Regions from separate parts of the Sphingobium sp. PAMC28499 genome, predicted to be linked through region 3. Evidence: riboswitches for the same ligand, from Rfam matches in the RefSeq annotation. Region 3 holds a riboswitch; each other region holds the start of a gene.
What was found. A riboswitch is a leader RNA that binds a small molecule or an ion and turns the genes downstream of it on or off. The one in region 3 is predicted to bind cobalamin.
Positions count from the first base shown of each region.

Region 1: it holds a riboswitch for cobalamin, as region 3 does, so the genes downstream of both, cobW (cobalamin biosynthesis protein CobW) here and E5554_RS16825 (TonB-dependent receptor) in region 3, are expected to answer to the same signal.
Region 2: it holds a riboswitch for cobalamin, as region 3 does, so the genes downstream of both, E5554_RS10695 (cobalamin biosynthesis protein CobG) here and E5554_RS16825 (TonB-dependent receptor) in region 3, are expected to answer to the same signal.

Region 1 is NZ_CP039248.1:958,943-968,700, forward strand. It holds gene E5554_RS04595 (amino acid aminotransferase) at 1-1,135, shown strand, start outside; gene hppD (4-hydroxyphenylpyruvate dioxygenase) at 1,146-2,186, shown strand; gene hmgA (homogentisate 1,2-dioxygenase) at 2,179-3,495, shown strand; gene fahA (fumarylacetoacetase) at 3,492-4,784, shown strand; gene maiA (maleylacetoacetate isomerase) at 4,781-5,425, shown strand; gene E5554_RS04620 (Rieske (2Fe-2S) protein) at 5,422-5,799, shown strand; cobalamin riboswitch at 5,830-6,072, shown strand; gene cobW (cobalamin biosynthesis protein CobW) at 6,249-7,301, shown strand; gene cobN (cobaltochelatase subunit CobN) at 7,301-9,758, shown strand, end outside.
Region 2 is NZ_CP039248.1:2,196,802-2,206,559, forward strand. It holds gene E5554_RS10680 (hypothetical protein) at 1-253, opposite strand, end outside; gene E5554_RS10685 (MarR family transcriptional regulator) at 423-932, opposite strand; tRNA gene E5554_RS10690 (tRNA-Gln) at 1,095-1,169, shown strand; cobalamin riboswitch at 1,347-1,559, shown strand; gene E5554_RS10695 (cobalamin biosynthesis protein CobG) at 1,839-2,891, shown strand; gene E5554_RS10700 (precorrin-8X methylmutase) at 2,891-3,520, shown strand; gene cobI (precorrin-2 C(20)-methyltransferase) at 3,517-4,239, shown strand; gene cobJ (precorrin-3B C(17)-methyltransferase) at 4,236-5,018, shown strand; gene E5554_RS10715 (cobalt-precorrin-6A reductase) at 4,979-5,743, opposite strand; gene cbiE (precorrin-6y C5,15-methyltransferase (decarboxylating) subunit CbiE) at 5,742-6,950, shown strand; gene E5554_RS10725 (cobalamin biosynthesis protein) at 6,947-7,309, shown strand; gene cobM (precorrin-4 C(11)-methyltransferase) at 7,306-8,091, shown strand; gene E5554_RS10735 (cobyrinate a,c-diamide synthase) at 8,088-9,392, shown strand; gene cobF (precorrin-6A synthase (deacetylating)) at 9,392-9,758, shown strand, end outside.
Region 3 is NZ_CP039248.1:3,513,219-3,522,976, forward strand. It holds gene E5554_RS16800 (iron transporter) at 1-113, opposite strand, end outside; gene E5554_RS16805 (PepSY-associated TM helix domain-containing protein) at 110-1,738, opposite strand; gene E5554_RS16810 (TonB-dependent receptor) at 1,952-4,465, opposite strand; gene E5554_RS16815 (FecR family protein) at 4,588-5,655, opposite strand; gene E5554_RS16820 (RNA polymerase sigma factor) at 5,677-6,255, opposite strand; cobalamin riboswitch at 6,398-6,640, shown strand; gene E5554_RS16825 (TonB-dependent receptor) at 6,828-8,963, shown strand; gene E5554_RS16830 (hypothetical protein) at 8,966-9,247, shown strand; gene E5554_RS16835 (PepSY-associated TM helix domain-containing protein) at 9,244-9,758, shown strand, end outside.

The DNA of each region.
Region 1 (9,758 bases), 2.3 Mb from region 3:
GCTGCTGGGGCTGATCGCGCAGTATCGCGCCGATCCGCGCGCCGACAAGATTGACCTGGGCGTCGGGGTCTATCGCGACGAGGCGGGCGCGACCCCGGTGATGCGGGCGGTGAAGGCGGCCGAAGCTGTGCTGCTGGCCGAGCAGGGCAGCAAATCCTATCTCGGGCCGGAGGGTGACACGGGCTTTGTCGATCTGCTCGCCGCCATCGTCTTTGGCCCGCTGGCGGGATCCGACCGGATCGCCGGGGTGCAGACGCCGGGCGGCACCGGCGCGCTGCGGCTCGGCGCGGACCTCATCGCCCGCGCCCGGCCCGGTGCCACCGTGTGGATCGGCGATCCGACCTGGCCCAATCATGCGCCGATCTTTCGCGAGGCCGGGCTGACGCTGGCCCCGCACCGTTTCCTGGATGGCGCCGGCGCGGTCGATTTCGATGCGATGCTGACCGATCTGGCGGCTGCGCAGGCCGGCGACGTGCTGTTGCTCCATGGCTGCTGCCATAATCCGACCGGCGTGGATTTCAGCGCCGATCAATGGGCAGCGATTGCCGATCTGTGCGCGGCGCGCGGGCTGCTCCCGTTCATCGACCTCGCCTATCAGGGGCTGGGCGACGGGCTGGAGGCGGACGCCGCCGCCACGCGGCAGATGCTGGCCGCCGTGCCCGATGCGCTGGTCGCCTATAGCTGCGACAAGAATTTCGGCCTCTATCGCGAGCGGGTGGGTGCGTTGTGGGTGCAGGGGGCCAATGCCGCGCTGTCCGCGCTCGCCTTCTCCAACATCGTCGCGCTGGCGCGCGGCATTTGGTCGATGCCGCCCGATCATGGCGCGGCGATCGTGCGCACCATCCTGGAACGGCCGGCGATGCGCGCGCAATGGACGAGCGAGCTGGACCAGATGCGCACCCGCATCAATGCGCTGCGCGCCGGGCTGGCGACGGCCCATCCGCAGCTTGCCGCCATTGCCGGCCAGCGCGGCATGTTCGCGATGCTGCCGGTCACGCCAGCCGCCGTCGGCGCGATGCGGGCCGACCATGGCATCTACATGGCCGGCAATGGCCGCATCAACATCGCCGGGCTGCGGCTCGACACCATCCCCGCCTTCGTTGCCGGCCTTGTGCCGCATCTGCCTTCCGCTTGAGGACCCTGCCATGACCAACGATCCCGCCAACCCGCTGGGCCTCAACGGCTTCGAGTTCGTTGAATTCACCTCGCCCGAGCCCGAGAAGATGGCCGCCCAGTTCGAGCAGCTGGGCTTCACCGCGACCCACCGACACCCGACCAAGAATATCACCCGCTACAAGCAGGGGCGGATCAACCTGATGCTCAATCGCGACGATGCCGGACGCGTCGCTGCCTTTCGTGGCGAACATGGCCCCTCGGCCAGCGCCATGGCCTTTCGCGTCGCCGATCCCGATGCCGCGCTGCGCTGGGCGCTCGACCATGGTGGCAAGCCGACGGACGAGAATGACACCGTGATCCAGGGGATTGGCGGATCCTATCTCTATTTCATGCCCGATGGCGGCGATCCCTATGCCGACTGGGCCGAGTTCCCCGGCTGGCGGGAAGCCGAAGCGCGCAACAATGTCGGCCTCGACCTGCTCGACCATCTGACCCACAATGTGAAGCGCGGCCAGATGCGGGTGTGGAGCGAATTTTACCGCACCCTCTTCGGCTTCGAGGAGCAGAAATATTTCGATATCAAGGGCAAGGCGACCGGCCTGTTCAGCCAGGCGATGATCGCCCCGGACAAGGCGATCCGCATTCCCCTGAACGAGAGCCAGGACGACAAGAGCCAGATCGAGGAGTTCATCCGCGACTATAATGGCGAGGGCATCCAGCATATCGCTCTCACCACCGCCAATATCTATGACACGGTCGAGCGGCTGCGCGCGCGTGGGGTGCGGCTGCAGGACACGATCGAGACCTATTATGAGCTGGTCGACCAGCGCGTGCCGGGCCATGGCGAGGATCTGGAACGTCTGAAGCGCAACCGCATTCTGATCGACGGCAATGTCGGCGAGGAGGGCATCTTGCTGCAGATCTTTACCGAGACGATGTTCGGCCCGATCTTCTTCGAGATCATCCAGCGCAAGGGCAATGAGGGCTTTGGCAATGGCAATTTCCAGGCCCTTTATGAATCGATCGAGCTGGACCAGATCCGTCGCGGCGTGATCACCGTCGATGAGTGACGCGCCGCCCCGGATGATGAGCGGCTTCGGCAATCATTTTTCGAGCGAGGCGGTGGCCGGCGCTTTGCCGGTGGGGCGCAATTCGCCCCAGCGCGTGCCCTATGGCCTTTATGCCGAGCAATTGTCCGGCACCGCCTTCACCGCGCCACGGTCGGAGAACAGGCGCAGCTGGCTCTATCGCATGCGGCCGGCGGCATCGCATCCGCCCTTCGCGCCTTATGATGCTGCAGCCTTGCTGCGCAGCGCGCCGTTCGACGAAGTGCTGCCATCGCCCAACCGGCTGCGCTGGAACCCGCTGCCGCTGCCGCAGGGCGATGTCGACTTCATCGATGGCCTCATCAGCTATGCCGGCAATGGCGATGTCGCGGCGGGACAGGGCTGCGCCGTGCATCTCTATGCCGCGACCGCCTCGATGGTCGACCGCGCCTTCGTCTGCGCCGATGGCGAGATGCTGATCGTGCCGCAGCAGGGCGCGCTGCGTATCGTCACCGAATTGGGGGTGATGGATGTCGCGCCGCTGCAGATCGCGCTGATCCCGCGCGGGGTGCGCTTCCGCGTGGAACTGACCGAAGGCGCGGCGCGGGGCTATGTCTGCGAAAATTACGGCGCGCCCTTCCGCCTGCCCGATCTGGGGCCGATCGGTGCCAATGGCCTGGCCAACCCCCGCGATTTCGAGGCGCCGGTCGCGGCATTCGAGGATGTCGAGCGGCCATTTGCCCTGATACAGAAATTCATGGGACGGCTGTGGATAACCATGCTGGACCATAGCCCGTTCGACGTCGTGGCCTGGCACGGCAATTTGACGCCGCTGCGCTATGACCTCACCCGCTTCAACACGATCAACACGGTCAGTTTCGACCATCCCGACCCGTCGATTTTCACGGTGCTGACCTCGCCCAGCGAGACGCCGGGCACCGCCAATATCGATTTCGTCATCTTCCCGCCGCGCTGGATGGTGGCGGAGGACACATTCCGGCCGCCCTGGTTCCATCGCAATGTGATGAGCGAGCTGATGGGCCTGATCCATGGCGAATATGATGCCAAGGCAGGTGGTTTCGCGCCTGGCGGCGCGTCGCTGCACAATGGCATGGCCGGCCATGGCCCCGACCGGGCGAGCTATGACAAGGCGATCGCCGCCGACCTCCAGCCCCAGCGCATCGCCGACACCATGGCCTTCATGTTCGAAAGCCGGATGGTGCTGCGCCCGACGCGCTGGGCGATGGAAAGTCCGCTGCTGCAACCCGATTATGATGATTGCTGGTCCGGCTTCCGCAAGGCCCCGCTTCCCCCGATGAACGAGACCCCATGAGCTATTGGCACATAGACGAGACCCATGACCCCGCTTGCACCAGTTGGGTTGCGAGCGCGCAGGATCATGGCGACTTCCCGATCCAGAATCTGCCCTATGGCCTGTTCTCGTCCGCAGGCGCTTCGCCGCGCGCCGGTGCCGCTATCGGCGACGCGATATTGGACCTGGCTGCCTGTGTCGGCGCCGGGCTGATCGATTGCGCACCGCTGCTGGAAGGGCAGCTCAATGGGCTGATGGCGCTGCCGGTGGCGGAGCGCATCGCCCTGCGCCGCCGGATCAGCGCGCTGCTGTCGGACCCGGCCCATCGCCCGGCGGTCGAGCCGCTGCTGCACCGGGCCGCGGACTGCACGCTGCACCTGCCGGCGCGGATCGGCGACTATAGCGACTTCTATGTCGGCATCCATCACGCCAACAATATCGGTCGCCAGTTCCGGCCCGACAATCCGCTGCTGCCCAATTATAAATATGTGCCGATCGGCTATCATGGCCGGGCATCCTCGATCCGCCCGTCGGGCGATCCACTGGTCCGCCCGCGCGGCCAGCGCAAGCCGCCCGAGGCCGAGGTGCCGGTGGTGGGTCCGACCGCCCGGCTCGATTATGAGCTGGAACTGGGCGTGTGGATCGGCGCCGGCAATGATCTGGGCAGCCCGATCCCCATCAGCGAGGCGGCCGATCATGTCGCCGGTTTCTGCCTGCTCAACGACTGGTCGGCGCGCGATTTTCAGGCGTGGGAGTATCAGCCGCTCGGGCCGTTTCTGGCCAAGAATTTCCATTCGACCATTTCGCCTTGGGTGGTGACGCCCGAGGCGCTGGCGCCCTTCCGCATCGCCCAGCCGCCCCGGCCCGAAGGCGACCCGGCGCCGCTGCCTTACCTCAGTGATGCCGATGACCAGGCCCATGGCGCGCTGGCGCTGACCTTGGAAGTCTATCTCTCCACCCAGGCGATGCGCGACGCAGGCCAGCCGCCGATGCGGCTGAGCCAGGGGCCGGCGAGCAACATGTACTGGACCGTCAGCCAGATCGTCACCCATCATGCGTCCAATGGCTGCAACCTGATGCCCGGCGACCTGCTGGGCAGCGGCACCATCTCCGCCCCGACGCGCGATGGCTATGGCAGCCTGATGGAGATCAGCAGTGGCGGGCGCGAGCCGATCGAGCTGCCGTCGGGCGAGACACGCTGCTTCCTGGAGGATGGCGACGAGGTGACATTGCGCGCCACCGCGTCCGCCCCCGGCCATGTGTCGATCGGCTTTGGCGAATGCCGCGCGATGGTCGTGCCGGCGCGATGAGCGACCTTACCCTCCATGGCTATTGGCGATCGAGCGCGAGCTATCGCGTGCGGATCGCGCTGGCCTTGAAGGGCGTCGACTATGCACAGGTCACTCATGACCTGCGCAGCGGTGCGCAGCGCGCGCCCGACTATCGGGCGATCGCGCCGCAGGGGCTGGTGCCCGCACTGGTGGATGGCGACAGCGTGCTGACGCAGAGCGGCGCGATATTGGAATGGATCGAGGCCCGCTGGCCCCAGCCGCCCTTGCTGCCCGCCGATCCGGACGAGGCGGCGATCGTCCGAGCCATGGCCGGCATCATCGCCTGCGATATTCATCCGCTCGGCAATCTGCGCGTGTTGCAGGCGCTGCGGCAGGATTTCGGCGCCGATGAGGATCAGGTCCGCGCCTGGATCGCCCGCTGGACCGGCGAGGGGCTGGCCGCGCTCGAAACATTGGTCGCGCGCCATGGTGGCACCCATGCCTTCGGCGACGCGCCCAGCTTCGCCGACTGCCATATCGTGCCCCAACTCTACAATGCCCGGCGCTTCGGCGTCGACCTGACGCCCTTTCCGCGGCTGTGCGCCGTGGACGCGGCGGCATGCGCGCTCCCCGCCTTTGCCGCCGCGCACCCCGATCGCCAGCCCGACGCCGATGCATGAGTGACACTGACAAGCACCTGTTCGCGACGCCGGCCGGCGTGCGCCTCTGCCCGATCGACGAGATTGCCGACGGCAAGGCGCGCAATTTCGTGCTGCAGATGCGCGCCGGCCGCTTTCATGGATTTGCCGTGCGGGATGGCGATCAGGTCGCCGGCTTTGTCGACCAATGCCCCCATGCCGGCCTGCCGCTGGCGCAGCAGTTGGACGATTATCTGACCCCCGATGGTAGCCATATCAGATGCAGCTGGCACGGCGCCATTTTCCGCCGCGACGATGGTGTCTGTGTCGGCGGCCCCTGTGTCGGTCAGCGCATCGCGCTCTGGCCGCTCGCCATCGCCGATGGCTGGATTGTCACCGCTGCCCAAAGCGACTAGGAACCGGCCCAGGGACGGCGCTTCGCATCGTCCCGACATGATCGCGCCGGTGCCCCCACGGGGGCTTAAAATGGGAAGGCGGTGCGGATGCCATGGCATCCAAGTCCGCAGCTGTCCCTGCAACTGTGAGCGGCGAGCGTGATGAACAAAGCTGTCCCCGATGCGGGATCAGCAGCCACTGGGCCGGACGCTAAATCCTGCGAGGCCTGGGAAGGCCGTTCCTCCCGCTATGACCCGCAAGCCAGGAGACCTGCCAGCGTTTAGGTCGCTCTTGCTTTGGTCCAGGGGATGGCCGGGGCACGGTGTTCCGTCTGAGCGACAGGTTGGCGGCTGGAGCCGCGCGGTCACGCATCTGCGGGCGAACAAGCGCCCGTCCGCGATGCCGGCCGGCCGTGCGTGCGCGCCCGGTTCGCTCCCGCCCCGGTTGCTCCGGCGCGCGAGTATTTGTCATGGCCAACACTGCATCTGCCAAGATTCCGACCACCGTCATCACCGGCTTTCTGGGCGCGGGCAAGACCACGCTGATCCGCCATCTGCTGGAAAATGCGAAGGGGCGCCGCCTCGCCCTCATCATCAATGAATTTGGCGATGTCGGCGTCGACGGCGAACTGGTGAAGGGCTGCAACGACGCCGCCTGTCCTGAAGAGGATATTGTCGAACTGGCCAATGGTTGCATCTGCTGCACCGTGGCCGACGATTTCCTGCCGACCATGACCGCCCTGCTCGACCGGCCGAGCCCGCCCGACCATATCATCATCGAAACCTCGGGGCTGGCCCTGCCCAAGCCGCTGGTCAAGGCGTTCCAGTGGCCCGACATCCGCACCCGCGCCACGGTGGACGGCGTCGTCGCGCTGATCGACGCCGATGCGGTCGCCGCCGGTCGCTTCGCCACCGACGAGGCGGCGCTCGCCGCGGCGCGCGCCGCCGACCCCAATCTGGACCATGACAGCCCGCTGGAGGAATTGTTCGAGGATCAGCTCGCCTGCGCCGACATGGTGGTGCTGAACAAGAGCGACCTGGTCGATGCCGACACGCTGGCCGCTGTCGAGGCGCAGGTCGATGCCGAGACGCGGCCCGGCGTGAAGATCGTCCGCGCCGCCCATGGTGCGGTCGATATCGGCGCGCTGCTGGGCATCGTCGCAGCGGCCGAGGATGATCTCGACGCCCGCCCCTCGCACCATGAGGCGGAGGGCGAGGATCATGACCATGATGATTTCGACAGCTTCGTCGTCAGCGGCGATGCGGTGGCCGATCCCGACACGTTGGTGCAGGCGCTATCCGCGCTGATCGCCGCCCATGACGTGCTGCGCGTCAAGGGCATGGTCGCGGTTGCCGGCAAGCCGATGCGTCTGGTGGTGCAGGCGGTCGGCCCGCGCATCCAGCATTTCTTCGACCGCCCCTGGCAGGCGGGGGAGGCGCGCCGGACCCAGCTGGTGGTGATCGGCCAGAAGGGGCTGGACCGCGCCGCGATCGAGGCCGACATCCAGGCCGTGCTCGGCTGATGCATCTCCTGTCCGCCACGCCGGGAACGATCAGCGACGGCGAGGAGGCGATCGACCTCGATCAGCCGCCCGGCGACATCGTCATCCTGACCGTGGCGGACAGCGATCTGGCCTGTTTCGCCGCCGCTGCCGCGCGCCTGCCCGATGACGCGCCGAGCGTGCGGCTGGCCAATCTGCTGCAGCTCAAACATCCCTATTCGGTCGATCTCTATGTCGAGAAGGTGATCGCCAAGGCGCGCTTCGTCTGCGTCATCCTGCTCGGCGGCAAGAGCTACTGGCCTTATGGCGTGGACGAGATTGCGCAGTTCGCGCGCGAGCGGGGCATCGCCTTCGCCGCGATCGCCGACGGGCGGGAGGGCGACCCGGCGCTGGATCTGGCCTCCACCGTGCCCGCGGCGATGCGCGAACAGTTGCGTGACTATCTGCGTCAGGGCGGCACCGCCAATGCGCTCTCCTTCCTGCGCTGCGCCGCTCGGCTGACCGGCGCGGATGTCGGCGAACCCGACCATCCGCTGCCGATTGCCGACGCGGGCCTCTATCTGCCTGGCCATGACCGGCCGGGCGTGGCCGAATTGCGCGCAACCTGGGTCGAGGGGCGGCCGGTGGCGCTGCTGATCTTCTATCGCGCGCTGGTGGTGGCCGGCACGCTGAGCGCGGTCGAGGCGATGGTCGCGGCGCTTGGCGCGCGCGGCTTCAATGTCGCCGCCGTGCATGTCCGCGCGCTACGCGAGCCGTTCGTGCGCGACTGGCTCGGCGGGCTGCTGGCCGACATCGCGCCCGACATCATCGTCAATGCGACCAGCTTTGCCGCCTCGTCGTCGTCCGAACCGCGCGTGCCGGGCATCTTGGAACAGGCCGACTGCCCGATCCTGCAGACCGCCTTTGCCGGGGTCGAGGAAGGCAGCTGGCGCGGGTCCGCCCGTGGTCTTGGTCCGCGCGACCTGGCGATGAATGTCGCCCTGCCCGAAGTGGACGGGCGCCTCTTCACCCGCGCCGTAGCCTTCAAGGCGGCCGAGCGGTTCGATGAACGCACCCAGTGCGGCATCGTCGTGCCGCGCGTGGCACCCGACCGGGTCGCCTTCGTCGCCGATCTGGCGTGCAACTGGGCGGCGCTGCGCCGCACTGCGCCGGCGGAGCGCCGGGTCGCGCTAGTGCTGGCCAATTATCCCAATCGCGACGGGCGGATCGGCAATGGCGTCGGCCTCGACACGCCGGCCAGCGCCGCCGCGATCCTGCGCCAATTGGGCGAGGCCGACTATGCGATCGGCGACGCCCCGCGCGATGGCGCTGCGCTGATGCGGCTGATGACCGGCAGCGTCACCAATGACCGGGCGTCGCTGGATCGGCCGGGCGAGGTCAGCCTGTCGCTTGATGTCTATCGCGCTGCCTTGGCCGCTCTGCCCGACAGCGCGCGTGACGCCATGGTCGATCGCTGGGGCGCGCCTGAAGCCGATCCCTTCGTGCGGGACGGTGCCTTTCGCCTTGCGGTCCATCGTTTCGGCCATGTCGCGATCGCGGTGCAGCCGGCGCGCGGTTACAATATCGATCCCAAGAGCAGCTATCATGACCCGGCGCTGCCGCCGCCGCACGCCTATCTCGCTTTCCATGTCTGGCTGGCGCAGGATTTCGGCGCGCAGGCGCTGGTCCATGTCGGCAAGCATGGCAATCTGGAATGGCTGCCGGGCAAGGCGGTGTCGCTCTCGGCCGATTGCTTCCCCGAAATCTGCGCCGGGCCGATGCCGCAACTCTATCCCTTCATCGTCAACGATCCGGGCGAGGGGACACAGGCCAAGCGCCGCATCGGCGCCGTCATCCTCGACCATCTGACCCCGCCGCTGACGCGGGCGGAAAGCTATGGGCCGCTCAAGCAGCTGGAAGCGCTGGTGGACGAATATTATCTTGCCGCCGGCATGGACCCGCGCCGGCTCGACCGGCTGCGCCGCGATATCATCGACCTTGCCCGCAGCCAGGGGCTGGACAAGGATGCGGGCGCCGCCGGCGACGATGACGACGCGCTCGCCGCGATCGACAATTATCTGTGTGAGCTCAAGGAATTGCAGATCCGCGACGGGCTGCATGTCTTCACCGCCTCGCCGGACGGGCGGCTGCGGCGCGACCTGCTGATCGCGCTGGCGCGCACGCCGCGCGGTCTGGATCATCCGGGGCAGGCGTCGTTGCTGCGGGCGCTGGCCGATGATCTGGGCCTCGATTTCGATCCGCTCGATTGCGTGCTGGGGGCGCCATGGCATGGGCTGCGTCCGGCCCCGCTGGCGGACTTATCCACAGACCCTTGGCGCACCCATGGCGACATGGTCGAGCGGCTGGAACTGCTGGCGGCGGCGCTGGTCGATGGCGGGGCGCCGGTCGGCCCGGCCAGCGCCGCCGTGCTGGCGGCGATCGCCGATGATCTGGCGCCGCGTGTCGATGCCTGTGGCCCGCGCGAGGCGGCGGCCTTGC
Region 2 (9,758 bases), 1.3 Mb from region 3:
TGCCCTCGCGCTTGGCGTCGTCGGCCGCCCGGTCGGTCGCGGCGCCGATCCGGTCCGCGCCATTGTCGATCGCGGCGCCCGCGCGGTCGAGGCCGTTGTCGATCTTGGCGCCGGCATCGTCGACGGCGTTGCTGACGTCATTGCCGATCGCGGAGCCGGCATTTTCCAGATTGTCCGATGCCTTTTCCGAACAGGCGGACAGGCTCAGTCCCAGGGCGGACAGGGCCGTGATGGCCAGAAGGGGTGCGCGCATGATGTCTCCTCATTGCGTTGGCAAGGCTTGGGCAGCGCCGCATCATATCTGACGCGGCGCTGCCTAATCTCTTGTTGTCGCATCGTTTCAAGCGGAAAACCGGTTCCCACTTTTCCGCACGACGCTCCTAAAAGCGCGGCAGCGGCCATAAGGTTGCGTGGTTTCGCGATCAGCCGCCGCTGAGGCCGAACACCATCGACCGGTCGGCATCGGGGATCAGACCCTCCATCACCCGCCAGAAACCGGTGACGGAACCCTGTCCGGCCTGGGCATAGGCGGCCGCCATCTTCTCGCGCAGCGCGCGGAAAAGCTCGGCCTCCAGTGCGCGGCCGGCGGCGCTGAGGCGCAGCAGTTTCTGCCGCCGGTCGCTGCTGCCGGGCCGGGTCTCGATATAGCCGCGCTCGATCAGGTCATTGAGCACCCGGCCGAGCGATTGCTTGGTGATCGCCAGCAGGCGCAACAGATCCTTCACCGTCAGGTCAGGCTGGCGCGAGATGAAATAAAGGGCGCGGTGATGGGCGCGGCCCAGGCCCTGCGCCGCCAGCCCCTCGTCGATCGAGCGGGTGAGCGCGGAATAGCCGAAATAGAGCATCTCGATGCCGCGCCGGATTTCGTCCTCGCGCAGGAACAGCGGCGAGGCCGGTGCGATCTGGCTGGGCGAGGGGGTTTGGACGGACATCGGTGCGGGTTTCCGGCTGGAGGGGAGGGGGCGTGGCGTTGATCCCTAAGATGGGTTGGGCGGGAAGGAAAGGGAAAGGCGAAGTCCATCGTCAGGAGGGCTTTTCTTTCGTGCATCAGCCGCTATATGGCGGTCCCGCGCTGACTTGGATCGGCGCATTGCTGGGGCGTCGCCAAGCGGTAAGGCAGCGGCTTTTGATGCCGCCATGCGCAGGTTCGAATCCTGCCGCCCCAGCCATAATTTTCGGTATCCGACGCCGCGTCGCTTTCCTTGCTTCCGGTTTCCGTTTCGGCATCTTCCGTCGGTATGCCTTGGGCGTCGAGCCGGCAGCGGGACTGCCGATACCCATTCCATGTCTTGGCGAAGCCCGATGTTTCGATTAGGGCATCATCGATGCGCCGGTTCATACTGGCGCATTGCATAACTGACGCCGGTGTTCCGCAAGGAACTTAATCGGGAATGCGGTGCGGGGGCCTGGCCCCTTATTCCGTGGCTGTCCCTGCAACTGTAAGCGGATAGCGCGATGCACGAGCCCATGAGGGCAGCCACTGGACAGAGCGTCCGGGAAGGCGTGCATCCCGCAACGACCCGCGAGCCAGGAGACCTGCCGGCGTTTCGGTCGCTCTTGTCCTGACCCAGGGATTGGTCATGGCACGGTCTCTCTTCCGTCTGGGCGGCGAAGCGTGTGGCTGGGGCTGCACGGCCGCGTGGTGTCGGGCGCCTGTCGCGCCTGCCTGCCGCCTCGCGCCGACCGGCGATGCCGGCAAGCCCCGCCTGGTTGCGTCCCGGCGCGCGGAGGATGTGCCTGTGAGCCAGACCGGCGCGGGCAGGGATAGGGCGACCGCGAACCATGCGGTAGCCCACGGGCCGGCCGTTCGGGGCTGGTGTCCCGACGCCTGGCGCCCGATGGCGGCGGGCGACGGGCTGATCGTGCGCGTGAAGCCGCGCCTCGGCCGTCTTTCGGCCGACGACCTGGCGGCGCTGGGCGAAGCGGCGATCGCCCATGGCAACGGCCTGATCGACATGACCCGGCGCGCTAACCTCCAGATCCGCGGCGTGCGCGACGATAGTTGGCGCCCCTTGCTCGACCGGCTGCTCGACCTTGGCCTGGTCGACCACGATGCTCGGCGCGAGGGCGCGCGCATGATGATGGTCGCGCCAGACTGGCGGGCGGGCGACGACAGCCATCGCATCGCCAGCCAGTTGCTTGATCGCCTGGACGAATTGCCGGACTTGCCGGGCAAGATGGGCTTCGTGATCGATGCCGGCGCCGCGCCGCTCCTGCCCGGCGAAGCGGGGGATTTTCGCATCGAACGGGCGCGCGATGGCGGCCTGATCTTACGTGCGGAGGGGCGGGCACAAGGCGTGCCGGTGGATAGCGGCGGCGAAGTGGATGCGCTGCTCGCACTCGCCCGATGGTTCGTGGAGAGCGATGGCGCGCGCGCGGGGCGCATGGCCCGGCATGATGCGCCCCTGCCGGATTGGGCAACGGGCAGGGCAGAGGCCGCGTCGCCGCGCCCGCGACTGGTCCCCGGCGCATGGGATGGCGGCATGGCCTATGGTCTTCCCTTCGGCCGGATCGACGCGCGGCATCTTCTCGACGCGCCGGCCATGCGGCTAACCCCATGGCGCATGCTGCTGGCCGAAGGACAACTGCCAGGCCTGTGCGCCGACGCGGCCGACCCGCTGATCCATGTGGAGGCCTGCCCCGGCGCGCCTGCCTGCCCGCAGGCGAGCGTGGCGACCCGCGACCTCGCCCGCCAACTGGCACCCCATGTGGCGGGCCGCCTTCATGTCTCCGGCTGCGCCAAGGGCTGCGCCAGTTCGATTCCGGCCGACATCGTGCTGACGGGGCGGGACGGGCGCTACGACCTGGCCTTCCATGCCTGCGCAGGATCGGCGCCCGTCCGTCCTGACCTCACCGCCACCGACCTTCTTGCCCATTTCGGAGCCTGTTGATGCCCCATGATTATGAGAGGGACGGCGCGGCGATCTATCGCCAGTCCTTCGCCACCATCCGCGCCGAAGCCGACCTCGGGCGCTTTGCTGCCGAGGAGGAACCGGTCGCAGTGCGCATGATCCATGCCGCGGGCATGGTGGACCTTGCGGGCCATATCCGCTTTTCGCCGGGCTTTGCAGCGGCGGCGCGGCAGGCCCTGATCGCAGGGGCGCCGGTGCTGTGCGATGCGCGCATGGTGTCGGAAGGGGTCACGCGCGCGCGCCTGCCCGCCGACAATGCCGTGCTCTGCACCCTGCACGACACCGCCGTGCCGGACATGGCGCGGGCGATGGGCAATACCCGATCCGCCGCCGCGCTGGAATTGTGGCGGCCGCATCTTGCCGGGGCACTGGTTGCCATCGGCAATGCGCCCACGGCGCTGTTCCACCTGCTCGACATGCTGGAAGATCCGGCCTGTCCGCGTCCCGCAGCGATCATCGGCTGCCCGGTCGGCTTCGTCGGCGCGGCGGAATCCAAGGCCGCTTTATGGGCGGCGCAGCCCGTGCCCTGCTGCGTCGTCGACGGGCGGTTGGGCGGCAGCGCGATTACGGTCGCGGCGATCAATGCGCTGGCGAGCCGCGCGGAATGAGCGGCACCGTCTATGGCGTGGGCCTCGGCCCCGGCGCGCAGGACTTGCTGAGCGTGCGCGCCGACCGGCTGGTGCGGAGCGGGCGGCATGTCGCCTATTTCCGCAAGGCTGGCCGGCCGGGGCAGGCGCGCCGCATCGCGCAGGGCATGTTGCGGGACGATGCGATCGAACTGGCGATGGAATATCCGGTGACGACCGAAATTCCGCTCACCGATCCGCGCTACAATGATTGTTTAGCCGCCTTCTATGCCGACTGCACTGGCCGGCTGCTGGCGATCGCGGAGGCGGGCGAGGATGTGGTCGTCTTGTGCGAGGGCGATCCCTTTTTCTACGGCTCCTTCATGCATTTGCACAGTCGGCTGTCGGGGCTGGTCCCGGTCGAAGTGGTCCCCGGCATCATGGGCATGTCGGGGGCGTGGAATGCGACCGGCCTGCCGATCACCTGGGGTGACGATGTGCTGACCGTGGCGATGGCAACCCTGCCGGAAGAGGAACTGGTCCGCCGCATCCGCGATACCGACGCGCTGGTGGTGATGAAGATCGGCCGCCACCTCGCCAAGCTGCGCCGCGCGGTGGCGGCGGCCGGGCGCAGCGATCAAGCATGGCTGGTCGAACATGCCGCCATGCCGGAACAGCGCGTGACCCGGCTGGCCGATGTCGACAGGGTCACGCCCTATTTCTCGATCCTGCTGATCCACGGTCAGGGGCGTCGGCCATGAGTCTTGCGGCGGGAGAGGGGGGCTGGATCGCGATCGCGGGGCTTGGGCCAGGGGACGAAGCGCTGGTGACGCCGGAGGTCGACGCCGCGCTGGCTGCCGCGACTGACGTGGTGGGCTATATCCCCTATGTCGCGCGGGTCGCGCCGCGTGCGGGGCTGATGTTGCATCCTTCGGACAATCGGGTGGAACTGGATCGGGCGGCCCATGCGCTGGACCTGGCGGCGCAGGGTCGTCGGGTCGTCGTCGTCTCCTCGGGCGATCCGGGCGTCTTTGCCATGGCATCCGCGCTGTTCGAGGCGCTGGAGGCCGGCCCCGCTCCCTGGCGCGACATCGACATTCGCGTGCTGCCCGGCATCACCGCGATGCTGGCTGCTGCTGCGCGTGCGGGCGCGCCGCTCGGCCATGATTTCTGTGCGATCAACCTGTCGGACAATCTCAAGCCCTGGTCCCTGATCGAAAAGCGGCTGCGACTGGCGGCGGAGGCGGATTTCGCCATGGCCTTCTACAATCCTCGCTCGGCGTCCCGGCCGGAAGGGTTCGTGCGCACGCTGGCGCTGTTGCGGGAACTTTGTGGCGATGCACGCCCGATCCTCTTCGCCCGCGCCGTGACCACCGCGCAGGAGACATTGCATATCGTGCCGCTGGGGCAGGCGCGGGCGGACATGGCGGACATGCGCACCATGGTGATCGTCGGGTCGAGCCGGACCCGCATCATCGAGCGGGCGCGCGGGCCGATCCTCTATACGCCGCGCGGCATCCCCGACGAGGCGGCGGGATGAGCGATCCAGTCGAGCACATCCTCGGGCCGATGGAACTCCTGCCGCTCGGGCAGCGGCGGCCGGTCGATCATCAGCACGCGCAGGCCCAGCGCGCGCGCGGCGTCCAGCTTGGCGGCTGCGCCCGTGCCACCGGCATTCTTGGCGACGATCAGGTCGATGCGATGATCGCGCAGCAGGCTTGTGTCGTCCGCCACCGTGAACGGGCCGCGATCCACGATCAGGGCATGATCGGGCAGGGGCGGCACTGCGTCCGGCACATCTACGAAGCGCAGCAGATAATGATGCTGGGGCTGGGCGGCGAAGTCCTCCACATGCATGCGCCCCAGGGCCAGCATGATCCGCTGAGGCGGCCCGTCGAGCGCCGCCACCGCCGCTGCCATGTCCGGCACCGCGTGCCAGCGATCGCCGGCGACGGGCGTCCAGGGGACACGGGTCAGCGCGGCATGGGCGATCCCCGCCCCATGCGCGGCCGCCACCGCATGGGCGCTCATCGTCGCTGCAAAGGGATGGGTGGCGTCGACCAGATGGGTGATGCCTTCCGTGCGCAGATGCGCGACCAGTCCCGCCACCCCGCCAAAGCCGCCGACCCGCACGGGCAGGGGTTGTGCCCGCGGGCTGGCCGTGCGTCCGGCATAGCTGAAGGTCGCACGGATGCCGCGCGCCGCCAGCAAGGCCGCCAGCGCGCTTGCCTCCGTCGTGCCGCCCAGCAGCAGGATGTTGGGCATGGATGACATGAATTCTCCCCCCTGGTTGACGATCGTCGGCATCAGCGAGGACGGGATGGACGGCCTGTCTGCGGCAAGCCGCGCGGCACTGGCGGCGGCGGACCTGGTCATGGGGCCGGCCCGGCACCTCGCGCTGCTGGGCGGGATTAGCGCGCTGATGGTCGAATGGCCAGTGCCCTTCGCGGACGGGATTGCGCGGCTGCTGGCGCATCGTGGGCGGCCGGTGGTGGTGCTGGCGTCGGGCGACCCCTTCTGGTTCGGCGCGGGGAGCAGCATCGCGCGCCATCTGGCGGCACATGAATGGTGCGCGCATCCCGCGCCCTCCACCTTCGGGCTGGCGGCGGCGCGGCTGGGCTGGGCGATACAGGATGTCGCGTGCCTTGGCCTGCATGCCGCGCCGCTGGATCGGTTGCGTCCGCACCTCGCGCCGGGCGCGCGGGCGCTGGTGCTGCTGCGCGACGGGGCGGCGGTGGCGGGGCTTGGCGCTTGGTTGTCGGCCAGGGGATTTGGCGCGTCGCGCCTGCATGTGCTGGAAAGCCTCGGCGGCCCGCGCGAACGGATCCGGTCGATCAAGGCGGGGGCGACGATACCGGCCGACATCGCCCATCCCGTGGCGGTCGGGCTGGAGGTTGCCGGTGACGGCCCCGTCCTGACCGTCGCCAGCGGTCGTCCCGACGCGCTGTTCGAGCATGACGGACAGATCACCAAGGCGCCGGTGCGCGCCCTGACCCTGTCGGCGCTGGCGCCCCGGCCGGGGGACTATCTGTGGGACATTGGCGCCGGGTCGGGATCGATCGCGATCGAATGGCTGCTGGCTCATCCGGCCAATCGCGCCTGCGCGGTGGAGGCCGATCCGGCCCGTGCGGATCGCGCCCGCGCCAATGCCCGTGCGCTGGGCGTGGATCGGCTGGAGCTGATGATCGGTCGCGCGCCGGACGTGCTGCCTGATGGTCCGATGCCGCAGGCGGTCTTCATCGGTGGCGGTTTGTCGCAGGCGCTGCTGGAACGGCTGGAGGCGCTGCTGCCACCCGGCACGCGGCTGGTCGCCAATGCGGTGACATTGGAGTCGGAGGCGCTGCTGGCGCTCTGGCACGGGCGGTGGGGCGGCAGCCTGCTGCGCATCGAACTGGCCGACGCCGCACCGCTCGGCAATCGCCATGGCTGGCGGTCGCGCTATCCGGTGGTGCAGTGGAGCGTCACGCTATGATCGTCGCGGGCTTCGGCTTCCGTGCCGGCGCGACCACCGCGTCCCTGCGGGCGGCGCTGGCGGCGGCCGGCGGCGGACGGGACGTCACCCATCTCGCCACGCTGGCGGACAAGGCCGGGGGACTGGCGGAACTGGCCGCGCAACTGGCCCTGCCGCTCATCCCCATTGCGGCCGATCGCCTCGCATCCTGGCCCACCATCAGCCGCTCGCCGGCCTCGCTGGCCGCGCGTGGCACCGGCAGCGTCGCCGAGGCCTGTGCCCTGGCCGGCGCGGGGGAAGGCGCCCGCCTGCGCGCCGCCCGCAGCCTTTCCCCCGATCGCATGGCGACCTGCGCCATCGCTCAAGGAGCATCATCATGACCGTCCATTTCATCGGCGCCGGCCCTGGCGCGCCCGACCTTCTGACCCTGCGCGGCCGCGATCTGATCGCGGCCAGCCCGATATGCCTCTATGCCGGATCGCTGGTCCCGGCGGAGGTGCTGGGCCATTGCCCGCCCGGCGCGCGCATCGTCAATACCGCGCCCATGGACCTGGACGCCATCATGGCGGAGATCGCCGCCGCCCACGCCGCCGGGCAGGATGTGGCGCGGCTCCATTCCGGCGACCTGTCGGTCTGGTCGGCCATGGGCGAGCAGATCCGCCGCCTCCGGGCGCTGGACATCCCCTTCACCGTGACCCCCGGCGTGCCCGCCTTCGCTGCGGCGGCCGCGGCGCTGGAGGTGGAGCTGACGCTGCCTGAACTGGCCCAGTCGCTCGTCCTGACGCGCACGCCGGGGCGGGCCAGCACCATGCCCCCGGCCGAGAGCCTGACCAATTTCGCGGTGACGGGCGCGACCCTGGCCATCCATCTGTCGATCCACAATCTGGCGCAGGTGGTGGCGGATCTCACCCCTGCCTATGGGGAATCCTGCCCGGTCGCGGTCGTGTGGCGGGCAAGCTGGCTCGACCAGCGGATCGTGCGGGCGACCCTCTCGTCGATCGAGGCGGCGGTCGCGGGCAGCATGGAGCGCACCGCCATCATCCTGGTCGGCCCGGCGCTGGACGCGGCGGATTTTGCCGAAAGCAGCCTCTACGCGCAGGGCTATGACCGGCGTTTCCGGCCCCAGCATGCCGGATCGCGCTACGCCGGGTCGTCCGAGTGACGGTGCCGGGCCTGCTCGTTTCGGCGCCCGCATCGGGCACCGGCAAGACGACCGTCACGCTCGGCCTGCTCCGCGCGCTGCGCGACGCGGGCGTGATGGTGCAGCCGTTCAAATGCGGGCCGGACTATATCGACCCGGCCTTCCATCGCGTTGCCTGTGGCCGGCCGTCCTTCAACCTCGACAGCTGGGCGATGGACGGCGCGCTGCTGGACCGGGTGGCGGCCGAGGCCGGCGATGCCGACATGATCGTGGCCGAAGGGGCGATGGGCCTGTTCGACGGGGTGGCAGGTCGGGGCGCGGCCGGCCATGGCACCGCCGCCGACGTGGCGCACCGCATGGGCTGGCCGGTGCTGCTGGTGCTCGACATATCCGGACAGGCGCAATCCTGTGCGGCGACGGCGCTCGGCTTTGCGCGCTTCGATCCCGATGTGACGATTGCGGGCGTCATCCTCAATCGCGTGGCGAGCCCGCGCCATGAACGGCTGGCGCGGGCAGGGCTGGCGGCGGCGGGTATCACTGTGTTCGGTGCCTTGCCCCGGCACGCCGACCTCAGCCTGCCCGAACGGCATCTGGGGCTGGTGCAGGCCGGCGAGCAGCAGGGGCTCGATCAGGCGCTGGAGCGCCATGGCGCACTCATGCGGGAGCGGGTCGATCTCGCCGCGGTTCGGGACGCGGCCCGCTCGGACGGCGTCACGGCCCGCGGGCGTCTGCCCGATCCCCCGGCGCAACGGATCGCGGTGGCGCAGGACGTGGCTTTCTCCTTCCTCTACCCGCATCTTCTGGAGGGCTGGCGACAGGCCGGGGCGCAGATCATGCCCTTCTCCCCGCTGGCCGATGAGGCGCCAGCGGAGGATGCCGACCTGATCTGGCTGCCCGGCGGCTATCCCGAACTCCACGCCGGGACCATCGCCGGCGCGCAGCACTTCCTGACGGGTCTGCGCCGCCATGCCGAGGATCGGCCGGTCCATGGCGAATGCGGCGGCTATATGGTGCTGGGGGATGCGCTGATCGACCGGGACGGCACCGCCCATCGCATGGCCGGGCTGCTCGGCCTTGTCACTAGCCATGCGGATCGCCGCCTGCATCTGGGCTATCGGCGGGCGGAGCTGCTGGCGCCTGTCGCGGGGCTGCGCGCCGGCACCATGCTGCGCGGCCATGAGTTCCATTATTCGACCATCCTGGGCCAAGATGACGCGTCCCTGATGCGGGTGACCGATGCCGACGGTGCTGCGGTCGCGGAAACCGGCTCGCGGCGCGGCTGGGCCAGCGGTTCCTTCTTCCACATGATTGCGAGCGCATGATGATCGACCTGCACCTCATCGGTATCGGCACCGGCAATCCGGATCATCTGACGGCCCAGGCGGTACGGGCGATGAACAGCGCCGACCTCATCCTCCTGCCGCGCAAGGGCAGCGCCAAGTCCGACCTTGTCGACCTGCGCCGCACCATCTGTGCGGCCGTGCTGACGCGGGCGGTGCGCGTGGTGGAGTTCGACCTGCCCGTGCGCGATGCGCGGGGCGACTATATGGGCGGCGTCCATGACTGGCACGATGCCATCACCCGGGCCTGGGCCGGACAGATCGCGCGCCACCTGCCCGATGGCGGCCGCCTTGCCCTGCTGGTCTGGGGCGACCCCTCCCTTTATGACAGCAGCCTGCGGATCGCCG
Region 3 (9,758 bases):
GCGAGCAGCACGGTTGCGGCGGAGATCAGCGCGTAACCGCCCAGAAATGCGCCTGCGACCCGCGATGCGACCGCCAGGCGATAGCCAACGGAAACGGACTTGCCCCGGCTCATGCCTGCACCGCCCGCAGCACGGGTTGCCGCGCCGGAACCGTCACTGGGCGCAAGCGCCGCTGCACCTTGCGGGCTGTGAAGGCGAAGGCACCGGCGAGGCCCAGCATGGTGAGATCGAACCCGGCGAATACCCAGTCTCCCTTGCTCAGCGAGACCGGCAGCCCCCGCCCGGTCGTCAGCGCATTCAGCAGCGGCACGCAGGCGAAAGCGGCGCAACTCGCCCACAGCAGTTCGATCCATGCCCGACGCAGTGGACGGCCCAGCGCGTAGAACAGCGTGCCCAGCCATAGCGCGAACAGACTGTGATATTCCCAGGCCGCACGGTCCATCATGTCGACCGGAAGCAGTCGGTTGGCCCAGAAGAAGCCCGCTACAGCCAGCGGCAGGCCCGCAATCGTGGCGACGTTAAGGCTCTCGACCAGACGCACGCCGAACGGCTCCTGATGCCCGCGGTCTTCGTTCAGATGAAAGCGGCGCCGCTTGACCGACCACAGCACCAGTCCCGTACCGACCATCGCGCAGCCAAGCAGGCCAGACGCAAAATAGGCCCAGCGCCCCCAGAGATCGGCGTAGAGGCCTTCATGCAGGTTGAATAGCACGCTCTGTGTCACGCCCGGCGCGCCGCTGGAGGCCGGCTCATCGGGCAGGCGCTGGCCGGTGTCGGCGTTGAACCGCATGGTTGCCGCATCATTGCGCCCAAGGCCCATCGGGACGTGGGTGATTTCCACTGCCGACACCTCGCCTTCCATCCGCTCGACGGTGATCCAGGCGATCTGGTCCATGCCCCACGCCTTGCCGGCCTGTGCGATCATGGGCGCGAGCGGTGCTGCCGGGCGGCCTATCGGCGCATGCTTATGCTCGCCGCCTTCGTACAGTTCATCATAATAGGCCCCGCTCGTTTCCGGGTCGGTGCCGTAGATCACGTCCTTGCCGGCGGGCATGTAGGCGAAGAGAAAGAAGACCAGCCCGCTATAGGTGATCATCAGGAAGAAGGGCAGCGCCATCACGCTGACCACATTATGCGCGTCCAGCCAGGAACGCTGGCCCTTGCCGGGGCGGAAGGTGAAGAAGTCCTTGAAGATCTTCTTGTGGGTGATGACCCCGCTGACGATCGCCAGCAGCATCAGCATCGTGGCTATGCCAACGATCCGGATCGCCCAGTCATAGGGCAGGTAATGCAGTGCATAGTGCATGCGGTAGAGGCCAACGCCGCCCGCCGTCTCTCGCGGTTCGGGATCGGGCGGCAGGACGGCGCCGCTGGCCGGGTCAAGGCGCTCATTGCTGCTAGCGCCATAGTCATGCGTCCCGCTCGGCATTTCCTCCCAGCGGATGGAGAAATTCTGCCAGTCGCGGTCCCCCTGTTGCCGGTAGGGGAAGATGATCTGCCAACTCGCGGCGACCGGTGCGACTGTGGTCAATCGTTCGATGGCCCGGTCGGCCAGGATCGTGCGATCGACCTCGGCGGGCGCCACCGTGACCACCCGCTCGGGCTGCATCCAGCGGCTAATCTCCTGCTGGAAATAGCCCGCCGTGCCGGTCACGAAGACGAAGAACAGCAGCCAGCCTGCCACCAATCCAACCCAGGTGTGCAGCCAGGCCATCGACTGGCGGAATGCGTCTTTCATGCGATTGCTTTTCAATACCGTTTGGAGAGCGTCTGTCAGTTAGACGTTTGACCGCTGTGGATTTTCACATTTTCTCTCGCAACATGACCCGGCCCATGCCCGCGCGTGGCTTGCCTGACCGAGCAAAGCGGCCTTTGGAGCGGGGCGTTCGCCGCCATATCCCGCGCGAAACCTTCGACTGGGAATGTCGGAGGTTTCGCGCGGGTCATCGGCTCAGTAGGTTCCGCGCAGCGTCACCATGAAGTTGCGGGGATTGCCATAAGTCGCCGCGCTGCTGGTGGAGACGCGGTACGTCTTGTTTGCCAGATTATCGAGGTAGACACCCAGCGTCAGATGCCGGTTGATCTCGTAATCGGCACTGGCGCCGATCACGGCATAGCCCTTGCGCAAGTCCGAGTTGCCGAACACGCGGACGCCGGCACCAAGGCGCAGCCCCTCCAGCGCATCAGGAAGCTGATAGGTGCTCCACACCCGCGCCGAATGCTTGGGTGCCCAGAGCAGGATCGGGCCGCCTTCGTCGTCTTCCTTGTTCTTGGTCACGTTGAACGTGTATCCGGCGGAAACCTGCCAGCTCTGCGTCAGCGCGCCTTTCAGTTCGGCGTCGAACCCCTTGCTGGTCTGAAGCTTCGCCACGCGCTGCATATAGGTGGTGCCATAGCCGGGGATGACGACCTGCCCCTGCGTTTCATCATTCACGTAGACGTTGTTCTTCTCGATGTAGAACACCGAAAAGGCCGCCTGCAATGCACCTCCGTTGAGGTCACCCTTGACGCCGCCCTCGAAGTTGCGGCCGGTGGTCGGCTTGTCCGAAAAGCTGATCTGGGTGGCATCCTCGTGCCACTGGCCGATCGGCACGATGTTCTGCATCGGCTCGAAGATTTCGGAGTAGCTGGCATAGGTCGTCCAGTCGGGCGAGACCTCATAGGTGACGGCCGCGTAAGGCACGAACTTGCCGATCGTCTGGCCCCGGAAATTCTCGTTGCGGCTGTAGCGCCCACCGATAATCACCTTGACCGGATCGGCGATATGCATGCCCAGCGTGCCCCAGAAGCCGTAACGGCTCGTGACCCAGCCGTCTTCGCCATAGACGCTGCCCCATTCACCATAGCCGCTCCAGGTCGATATTTCGGCCGCAGTCGGCTTGGTGTAGCGATAATAGGTCAGGTAATCGTCAACCGTCACGCCGGCGATACTGCCAATCGGGTTGGTCGAATTGGCGTCGCTGCGCGACCAGTTCGCGCCGACGGCAACGTCGTGCTGCCGGCCGAACAGGGTAAACTTGCCCTTCAAATTGGCGTCCGCCATCGTCTGGTTGGAATAGCCGTGCGACATCCAGCGCATGAAGAAGCCGCTGGGGACTGCCGCATCGGAATTGATGCCGATGCCATAATAGCCATAAAGCTCGTCGGAATCGACTTCGCTGCGGGTGAGGTTGACGGTCAGGTTCCAGTCGGGGCTGAAATCGTGGCTGGCCTTGGCGAAATATTGCAGGGTCTGCGCCTTGTCATAGGACCATTCGGGCATCCAGGAATCCCGCTTCGACAGGATCGGCAGATTCTCCGGCGTGCCGAGACTGCCCGAACGCCATGCCAATGTGCGTTCATATTTCTGCGTATTCAGATCGTCATAGCTCAGGCCCGCCGACAGCGTTGTATGCGCGCCTGCGTCCCATTCAATGATGCCATAGCCGAACTTGTCCTTGGTATAGGCGCCGGTGAAATAGGAATCCGCGTCCTGCCAGCCCGCCACCACGCGCGCCCGCAATGTGCCCGAAGCATTGAGCGGCCCGCCCACGTCAAGCTCTGCGCGGTAATTGTCCCAGCTTCCCGCATAGGCTGCGAACTTGATCTGGCGCTTGGTCGTCGGGCGCTTGCGCACAAGGTTGACCGTGCCGCTGGCATCCCCGTTTCCCGAATAGAGCCCATCCGCACCGCGCATCACCTCGACATGGTCATAGGCGAGCAGATTGGGCAGGCCGACGCCGTTGATGATCGATTGCAGGCCGTCATGCATGCGCATGGGGCTGCCGCCGTCTATCGTCAGGTTCTGCATCAGAAAGCCGCGCGAATAGAATACGGGGGTACGGGCATTATAGGAGGCCACGTAGATGCCCGTCACCTGATCGAGCGCGGCGGTCACGGTGGTGATATCCTTGTCCTCGATCTCCTGCGCGGTCAGCACCGTGACGCTGCGGGGGATGTCGCGCAGCCGCTGCGCCGACTTGCCGCCGACCTGTGCATATTGCCCGGCAAGGGACTTCGTCCCCTCGGTCATCGTCAGGGCAAGGTCCGCGCCATCGGTGCCGTTGGCCGTCATGGTTGCAGTTGCGCCCTCGACCCTCACCGGTCCCAGCTGGACCGCCCCCTCAGCAGACCTGGGCGCTCTTTCGAGCGTATAGGAGCGCGCGCCACTCTGCCGGAAGGTGAGGCCTGTTCCGACCAGCAGGCGCGATAGCGCCTCGGCCGGGCCATAGCTGCCCTGAAGGCCCGGACTGGCGATGCCGTTCGTCAGGTCTGCATCATAGATGATTTCGATATCGGCCGCCTCGCCAAGGCGGTTGAGTGCAACGGCCAGCGGCCCGGCGGGCACATTATAGCTGCGCTCCTGGGCATAGGCGCTCGTTGGCATGACGATCCCGGCGCCCAGCGCGGTCGTCGCGAGCAACGTCGCCGGAATGACAGTGCGAAATCCCGCCACAGCAGCCTTGCCGGCCTCTACAATCTTCACGTGTTAACCCCCAAAATTCAGGCATCTTATATGAATGGCAATTCGCTAATGCGAAGCGCCTTCAAGAACATGACGTCTCAAATCTCGAAGTGAGAACCGGGGAGCCGAATTTTTTTGTGGGTTCAGCCGTGAATGAAAATCACCCGGTCGGTGAGACGGATGGAGGCCAACTTCAAGGATGCCTGGAGTGTGTCGAGCGCGGCGACGGGATTGTCGGTGCGGAAAATCCCGCTGACGCGCCGGTTGCCCAGATCGGTGCCGATGATGCCGATATATCCCGGATGATAGCGATTGAGCTCCGCCACCACGGCTCGCAGCGGCTGGTCCACGAAGACAAGCCGTTTGCGGGTCCAGGCGGAGACCGCATTTGCATCGACAGTGCGAACGGAACCAACGCCGTTCCTGTCATATCTGACGGACTGGCCTTCCTTCAAGATCGCGATGGAGCCCCCGGCGCCCGGCGCTGCCACGCGAACGCTGTGCAGGGTAACGGTAACCCGCGTCCTGTCGGCATGACGATCGACGATGAACCGCGTGCCCAGCGCCGTGGCCGATCCGCCTTTCGCTTCGACCGAGAATGGGCGCCGGGGATCGCGCGCCACCGAAAAGGCGGCTTCGCCTTTCAGCACATGCACGATCCGGCGATCCGGCTGGTAATCGATGGATATGGCGCTGTCGGTATTGAGCTGGACCTGCGATCCATCGGCAAGGGTCATGGTGCGCTGTTCGCCCGTCGCCGTCATCGCATCGGACCGCAGCGCCGTCGGCCAGTCCCCGATCGCGCCCGCGACAAGAAGGGCGACGCTGGCCGCGACGGCGGGCGCAATCCATTTTCTTTTGCCTTCCGGTCGGCCGACCGGCGGATAGCCTGGCATTGGCGGCTCGCTAAGCCTGCGCTGCGTCACTTCCGAACGAATGGCCGGATGCCCCATGAAGCGCCACGCCGCACGGGCCATTTCAAAGGCCGGTGGGTGACGCGGATCGCTGCCCAGCCATTGTTCCAGGGCCGCAATGCCATCATCGCTCAGGCCGGCATCCTGTTCGATCGCCCAGCGCGTCGCGGCATCCTCGATCGGATCCGGGGCATCCTCGTCAGCGCCCATAATGCATTCCGATCGCTTCTCCCGTCTCAACCATGGAAATTTCACACTCTCCATAATCATTGACGTTCGAAAGCGGCATCCGGACACTCCGCAAGCCAACAAATCGCCTCATTCGCTTTCCCCTAATCGGGTCATGCAATGTCGCAAGGCCTGCTGGAGATGTCGGACGACCATGCTGCGGGAAATCCCGATCCGATGCGCAATGTCGTCCAGAGTAAGTTCGTCAAATTTGCGCAGGATGAAGATTTCTCTGGTTCGCGCGGGGAGTTCGTCGATCGCGGCCATCGTCACGGCCAGACGCTGGCGATCGGACAGTTCGGTATCGGCTCCAACCATGTCGGCCGGGACTTCCTCGGGGAGCGTATCGGCGGCGTGGAACAGGGCAGCATATCTGCCGTCCGCCCTGATGCGATCCTTCGCCAGATTGGCTGCCAGCCTGAACAGATAGGCCCGCTTGTTCAGGATTGGCGGATCATCCTCAATACGCTGCACCTTGAACCAGAGGCTTTGCGTGACGTCTTCCGCTGCCGGCCGATCGCGCAATATGCTTTCGACAAGTCGCAGGAGCGACGTGCGCTCTTGCAGGAGCAGGCGCGTAAGGGCGGCGGCGTTGTTGAGCATCGCTATCTGCCGACGCATTACGTGCATTGATAATCGTTCGCAACAACTCATGTGCCGCTTGTTCATGACTGCTAACGGGGCGGTGTGTTCAGCACCTGAGCGTCAGGGACAGCCGCATACCGGCCGTCCAGGCATGACCAAATTCCACGTTCTACGAATTTCTTGCTATCCTGTTCGATAGCCCATAGTTCCCAGCCCGTCCCCTACCGGGGGACAAGATCGCGTTGGTGCTTCGAAAGAGGCTTAAAAGGGAACGCGGTGGAGAGGTACTGCCCCTGAAGCCGAGGCTGTCCCTGCAACTGTAAGCGGATAGCGCGATGCATATCTCGGCAGGCCAAGGATGCCTGTCGCAGCCACTGGGCCGGACGCTAACTCCTGCGAGGCCTGGGAAGGCCGTGCATCGTGCGATGACCCGTGAGCCAGGAGACCTGCCAGCGTCCGGTCGCTCTTGCCTTGGTCCAGGGGATGGCCGCGGCACGGTGTACTCCGTCTGAGCGACGAACTTGCGGCCAGGCCGCAACGGTGGGTTCCGCCGGTCGCTCGTTTGCGCCCGGTCTCCACCGCTGCGCCCGTGCGAGGGGACGTCCTCCTGCGCGGGAACCTGTCTGTTCGACTGGAAAACGCAACGGGGGTTACACATGAATACACGATCGCTTCTTTCCGGCCTAATCCGTTCCGGCGCATCATGTTGCGCACTGGCGGCGAGTGTCACCGCAACGCATGCTCAGGAGACCGCCGAGCCCGCGCCCGATGGCACGGAAAATATCGTCGTCACGGCGCGCAAGGCCGGCGTCCTGCAACTTGGCCAGCAGGCCGATGCCTCCAGCCGCCTTGGCCTGACGCCGATGCAGACGCCCGCGAGCGTCGATGTCATCACCAAGGAGATGATCCGCAGTCTTGGTGACCGCACGGTCGTTGCGGCGGCGGCGCGCGCGCCGGGCCTGATCAACAACTCCTCGGCATTCGGCTATTCCCTGAGTTCACGCGGGTTCACCGGCTACACCTCGGTGATGCAGCTCTATGACGGCATGCGGGTCTATACGACGACCACGCAGACCTTCCCCGCTGATCCCTGGATGGCCGAGCGCATCGAGGTGCTGCGCGGCGCTGCTTCCGTACTGTACGGCGAAGGCGGCATCGGCGGCGCGATCAACGTTGTGCGCAAGAAGCCCAACACCGAAGAGTTCGAAGGTGAACTACGCCTCAGCGGCGGCTCTTTCGATACATATGCAGCGGCCGGCGGGATCGGCGGGCCGATCGGGGACAAGCTCTCCTACCGCGTGGATCTCAGCTACAACCGGTCGGACGGCTGGATGGAGCGCGGACGCTCCCGTAGTCTCGCCCTGTCGGCCGCGCTGCGCTACCAGGCCAGTGACGATCTGGTGCTGACCCTGACGCATGATCGCGCCGATCTAGATCCGACGATCTGGTACGGCACGCCGCTGCGTGATGGCAAGCTGGTCCGCGATATCCGCAAGAAGAACTACAATATCGCCGACCGCTCGTTGCGCTTCGACGACGCCTGGACCCAAGCCAAGGCGGAATGGACGCCGGCGGACGGCGTGGCGATCACCAACGTCGCCTACTATCTCACCGGTTTCAAGCACTGGCGCAATGCGGAGGGCTATGCCTGGTCCGGCGATCAGATCCGCCGGTCGAGCTATCTGGAAATCTTCTACAAGACCAAGCAGTGGGGCGACCGCTTCAACGCTGTGTTCGACCACACATTGCTGGGCATGAACCACCGCCTAAGCCTGGGCGGAGAGTATAACAGCGGATCGCTGCTGCGTACCGACAGTTCGCCCAATTCCCGCTCCGATCTGGTGGATCCCTACGACTACGCGCCCGGCACGTTTCTGGATGGCGCCTTCGGCACCCGGTACAAGTATAAGACAGATGTGCAGCAATGGGCGCTGTTTGGCGAAAGCCGCCTCTCGCTGACGGATCGACTGTCGCTGGTGACGGGCCTGCGCTACGATCGCCCGAAGACCGAGCGCCACGATGCGCTCGATCCGACCGCCGACTACACCGCGCGCTATCCCAGCACCAGTTGGCGCGCGGGACTGGTCTATAATCCCACGGACACGATCTCGCTTTACGCGCAATATTCGGCGGCAGCGGACCCGGTGACGGCGTTCCTCACCGCTACGCTGGCACAGACCAGCTTCGATGTATCGACCGGGCGGCAATGGGAAGCGGGCGCCAAGGCGACCTTCCTGGACGGCCGCGGCGAGTTCACCCTGTCGGGCTATCGCATCGTCAAGACGAAGATCCTGACGCGCTCCGCCAATGATCCCACGGTGTCTGTGCAGGTCGGCCAGCAATCGTCCTACGGCGTCGAGGCATCGTTCGGACTGGCCGTGACCAAGTCCTTCAGCATCCTGGCCAACGGCACGATCCTGAACGCGCAATATGACGACTTCGACGAACTTGTCGGCACGGAGCTTGTCAGCCGCAGCGGCAACATGCCGATCGGCGTTGCCGAAAAGGCAGCCAATCTGTGGCTTTCTTGGCGGCCGGTGCAACCGCTGCACCTCGACACCGGCCTGCGCCATGTCGGCAAGCGCTATTCGGATGCCGCCAATACCCGTCGCATTCCGGCCTATACGCTCGTCGACGCCTCGGCGCGCTACGACCTTGGAGAGAAGACGAGCGTGACGCTCAACCTGCGCAATGTCTTCGACCGGATCTACGTCCAGAACAGCTATTCCACCTCGCAGTGGGTGCTGGGTGAGCCGCGCAGCGTCGCGGTGACGTTCGAACAGCGGTTCTGATCGTGCCGGCGAGGCAGGAGCCGGGCTGGCGCGCCATCGCGCCGCGCGTGCTGGCATCGACCATCGGTGCCTATGGTCTGTGCTATGCATGGATCTGCGCGGCGGTACGCCTGCTGCCGATGGATGCGGTTGACGCCAACATCCTTGCTACCTGCCTCGCCTTCATGCTGTTCGTGACGGTGATTCTTCGCGCCTTTGCGGTGCGCAGCGTCACGCGGATCTGGGGCGAACTGCTGGTGGGCACGGCCCTCCCCTTCGCTCTGATACTGGGGGTCGCCAGATGAAGGATAGCCTGCGCCAGTCCATGGGCTGGTTCCATACATGGTGTGGGCTGCTGTTCGGCTGGGTTCTGTTCGGCGTCCTGCTGACCGGATCGCTGGCGGTATTCTATACGGAGATCAACCTCTGGACGACGCCCGAACTGCGCTCTCCGGTGGCTATCGACCGGGGACGAGCCGTAGCGATGGGACGGGATTATCTCACCCGCATCGCTCCGGATGCCCGGCAATGGCGTATCGTCATCCCCACTGCACGCGAACCGGTGCTGCGGCTGGTGTGGACCGACGGCGCGGGCAAGGCCACCACCCATCGCCTGAACCCGCAGACCGGCGCCCGCATCCCGCGCGACATGGACGCCGGGTTCTTCTTCATGCGCTATCACTACACGCTGGGGATCGATCGCAAGTCCAGTCCCATCGGCTTCCTGATCGTGGGCGCGGCGGGCCTTGCGATGCTGGCCGCATCGATCAGCGGCGTCATCATTCACAAGCGCATATTCCGCGATTTCTTCACCTT